DNA from 2 places in the Blautia obeum ATCC 29174 genome. Region 1 is predicted to be linked to the other one. Evidence: predicted binding sites of a transcription regulator. Region 1 holds the regulator's gene; the other holds the start of a gene.

Region 1 (2,210 bases):
AAGCGGAATCTGAGAAAGTAAACGAAGCATATTAAAAAATGCATTCATAATAAATTAAGAACAGAAATTCACATAATCACAGTACTTTTGACACAAAGTAACAGAGTGGAAAGGTAGATTTTCCCGATTTGTGCCCGTACTGTGATTTTTTTCGATTTTTTTAAAAAATATAAATTAGATGTTGACAAACAATTACGACAGTGCTATCTTAACAGTATAGATGTTAGCACTCTTCGTTAATGAGTGCTAACAGACTAATAGGAAAGGAGCTGAGAACATGGATGAACAATTGACAGATCGTAAGAAAAGAATTCTGAAAGCGATCATCAAGACATACATGGAAACGGGCGAACCGGTAGGATCCAGGACAATATCCAAGGATGCAGACCTGAATGTCAGCTCAGCAACGATCCGAAATGAAATGTCTGACCTGACAGACATGGGTTACATCGTTCAGCCACATACATCGGCAGGAAGAATCCCTTCTGATAAAGGCTATCGGCTTTATGTGGATGAATTGATGAGAGAAAAGGAAGATGAAATTGCAGAAATCCGTAATCTGATGATTGAGAAGACCGATAAAATGGAAAAAGTGCTTAAGAATGTAGCACGTGTCCTGGCTTCCAATACCAATTACGCGACGATGGTTTCAGTTCCTCAGTACAGCGGCAATAAATTGAAATTTATTCAGCTGTCCCGTGTCAATGAGCTGCAGTTAGTAGCTGTGGTTGTCTGCGAAGGAAATGTCATCCGTAATCAGATCATTGATCTGGATGAAGAAATGGATGATGAGACACTTCTGAAGTTGAACCTTCTTCTTAATACCAATCTGAATGGCCTGCCGATACAGGACATTAATCTGGGCATGATTGCCAGACTGAAAGAACAGGCAGGAATCCACAGTGGACTGGTAGCAAGAGTGTTGGATGCAGTTGCAGCAACCATTCATGTCGATGAAGACGATCTGGAAATCTATACGTCTGGTGCAACGAACTTCTTTAAATATCCGGAACTGTCGGATAAGACCAAAGCCACTGAGCTGATTTCTACTTTTGAAGAAAAACAGCAGTTGGTTGATTTGGTCAAGGAGCGGATGGCAGATGACAATACCGGTGTTCAGGTGTATATCGGAGATGAACTTCCGATTTCTACCATGAAAGATTGCAGTGTTGTTACTGCAACTTATGAACTGGGAGAGGGCATGCATGGAACAATCGGTATCGTAGGACCTAAACGAATGGATTATGAAAATGTAGTAAATAGTCTGAAGACTCTCAAGGTCGAACTCGATGAGGTATTCAAAAAAAATAAAAGTAATCAAGACAGTTAGCTGTCAGACTGGAAAGGCGGTAGAAAGAACGTGTCAGAAACAAATAAAAAAGAAGCTGGCGTACAGGAAGAAACAGAGAAAGACCTTCCGGAAACAGAACCTGTTACAGAACCAGTAGAAGAATCGCCGGAGGCAACCGCAGGAACGGAAACCACAGAGGAAACCGAGAGTGCAGCTGAAGACGATAAGGAATCTGATAAAGAAACCAAAGGAAAAAATTCTTTCTTTGGCAAAAAGAAAAAAGACAATAAGCTGGAACAGCAGATTGAAGATCTGACTGACAGGCTGAAGCGTAACATGGCTGAGTTTGATAACTTCCGTAAACGTACGGAAAAAGAAAAATCCAGCATGTATGTGATCGGAGCAAAGGATATCATCGAGAAGATCCTTCCGGTTGTAGATAACTTTGAAAGAGGCCTTGCACAGGCTCCGGAAGATGATCCATTTGCAGAGGGAATGCAGAAGATCTACAAACAGTTTACCACTACAATGGAAGGCATGGGAGTAGAACCGATCGAAGCTGTTGGAAAAGAATTTAATCCGGATTTCCACAATGCAGTGATGCATGTGGAGGATGAATCTGTTGGAGAAAATATTGTTGTGGAGGAGCTTCAGAAAGGATACACCTACAAGGGATTTGTAGTCCGCCACAGCATGGTAAAAGTTGCAAACTGATCGTGCTCAAGGAAAAAGGAAGCGGCTGCGAAGCAGACATTTACTTTTTCTGGCACGATCCTGACAGAATCATAAGTGCATAGCACGAAAGATGCGTAGAGCATCTTGATTCTGGAAGGACAAACTAGAATATATAATAATCTTAGAATATATACAGGAGGAATATTATCATGGGAAAAATCATTGGTATTGACTTAGGTACAAC
Region 2 (2,210 bases), 190 kb from region 1:
GAATGACCGGAAAGAGTTTTCGATATAGCTCTGCTCCCAGATGGGTATATATTCGCTGAAACACATCTTGTACGTTGTCCTTCCTGTCAGCCTCCATAAGAAAAATAAGCATAAGGCTACAATTACGGAAAAGCATGGTCAACAGTACTTGTTCTGATTTTCCCCCGGCACCTTCCACCACATCTAATTCCACCACATTTGTATCTGGAAACTTTTCCAGATATCTCTCAAAATCCTGATAGGATCTGTCTTTTCTATATCCAGTGTTGTCAGGTTCTCTGCGGACCTGCCGACGTTTTTTGTAGCGGACCTTCCGGGGAAGGTCGAGGTTGATTGCAGTGAAGTATCCCTGGTCTATATAGTTGTAGAGGGTCCTTATAGAACAAGGGACGGATTCCTGATTAGAAGCAAAGATATGGGACAAAGGCTGTCCCTGCAGAAGCAGAGGGGAAACCAGACGGTCCAGCTGTTCCAGGGACTCAGGAGTCTGGTTAATCCCAGACCGTGAAGAAGATTTTGTTTCACTGTAAATATCGTTGGCATAATTGGCCCTGTAGAAATAGAAGTCGTGGGAACAGTTGCGTATCTGAGGGCAGTCATTACACACGTAGGGGGGCTTTTTTAACTTTTCGCAGAGTCTGGGAGTAAAGTCAGGACAATACATGGAACAGCGCTTAGGGCGGCATTTCCAGCATAAGGAATTACAAGTCTGATTCCCGCAGATATGCTGCTTTACACAGTTCTGAAAATGCTCGCATTCTGAGCGCTTCCGCTGGGTTTCGTTTTGAAAATGAGGAACCCGGAAAAGGTGACGCCGAATCTCCTTGGAAATGGTAGAAGAATCCTTGTTGATTCTGCAGGCAATCTGCGTGAAATTTTCCCCACGGCTGATACCATGTTCAATGGCAGCACGATCAGCAAGGGTAAGGTGTTTTTTGTTTCCAGTAGCTTTAGTAGACATAAATGAATCCTCCTATACAATAAAAATATCCCATTTCCGGTAGTTGGAGGATATGACCAGGGAGGAGCCCTGGTATTTCTTATAGAATAAACGATTGCAAGACTAACTTCCACCCCCAGTTCCTAATGTAGAGCAAAACAGACTAAAGGTGGAAGTTAGTTTTTCATTTAAGGATTCACAGAATGTTCATAATTAATTAGCACTCACCTCTTTACAGTGCTAACAATATGTGTTATATTACGAATATAACAAAGATGACCAAAGGATACAGAAAGAAATTTCAGTATCCTTTTCCTACGATATACAAGGAGGAGAGCCTATGAACATCAGTAAATTTACTCAAAAATCAGTACAGGCTGTTCAGGATCTTGAAAAGGTTGCTTACGAATACGGCAACCAGGAAGTAGAGCAGGAGCATCTTCTGTATGCCCTGTTAACGCAGGAAGACAGCCTGATCCTCAAATTGATCGAAAAGATGGAGATCAATAAAGATTATTTTATCAATACAGTGAAAAAAGCGCTGGATGCAAAAGTAAAAGTATCCGGTGGTGATCTGAGATTTGGCCAGTATCTGAACAAATCTTTGGTAAACGCAGAGAACGAAGCAAAAGCAATGGGAGACGAATACGTTTCTGTTGAGCATCTGTTCCTGTCCTTGCTGACACAGCCAAGCCCAAGCATGAAGAAAATCTTCAACGAGTTTGGAATCACCAGAGAGAGATTTCTCCAGGCACTTTCAACTGTAAGAGGCAACCAGAGAGTTGTCAGCGACAATCCTGAAGCAACCTATGACACCTTAAATAAATATGGTGAGGATCTTGTCGAAAAAGCAAGAAACCAGAAACTGGATCCAGTCATCGGCCGTGATGCAGAAATCCGTAACATCATCCGAATCCTTTCCCGTAAGACCAAGAACAACCCGGTATTGATCGGTGAACCTGGTGTTGGTAAAACAGCAGCTATCGAAGGTCTTGCACAGCGAATTGTTGCAGGTGATGTGCCGGAAGGCCTTAAAGAAAAGAAAATCTTCGCACTGGATATGGGCGCACTTGTTGCAGGTGCAAAATACCGTGGCGAATTTGAGGAACGTCTGAAAGCAGTTCTTGAAGAAGTCAAAAAGAGCGAGGGTGAAATCATCCTCTTCATCGATGAACTTCATCTGATCGTCGGCGCCGGCAAAACAGACGGTGCAATGGACGCAGGCAACATGCTGAAACCTATGCTTGCCAGAGGTGAGCTGCACTGTATT

The links. Region 1 encodes HrcA, which represses chaperone genes, less so after heat shock. Its sites were predicted from a motif close to TGTTAGCACTCNNNNNNNNNGAGTGCTAACA; they were not measured.
Region 2: a site for HrcA is predicted at 1,156-1,186, ahead of clpB (ATP-dependent chaperone ClpB). Genes of this name have one in related genera too.

The regions. Positions count from the first base shown of each region.
Region 1 is NZ_CP102265.1:2,503,194-2,505,403, reverse strand. Features, by position in the region: gene NQ503_RS12120 (pyridoxal phosphate-dependent aminotransferase) at 1-13, shown strand, start outside; gene hrcA (heat-inducible transcriptional repressor HrcA) at 278-1,330, shown strand; gene grpE (nucleotide exchange factor GrpE) at 1,361-2,005, shown strand; gene dnaK (molecular chaperone DnaK) at 2,176-2,210, shown strand, end outside.
Region 2 is NZ_CP102265.1:2,696,752-2,698,961, reverse strand. Features, by position in the region: gene NQ503_RS13090 (IS30 family transposase) at 1-961, opposite strand, end outside; gene clpB (ATP-dependent chaperone ClpB) at 1,281-2,210, shown strand, end outside.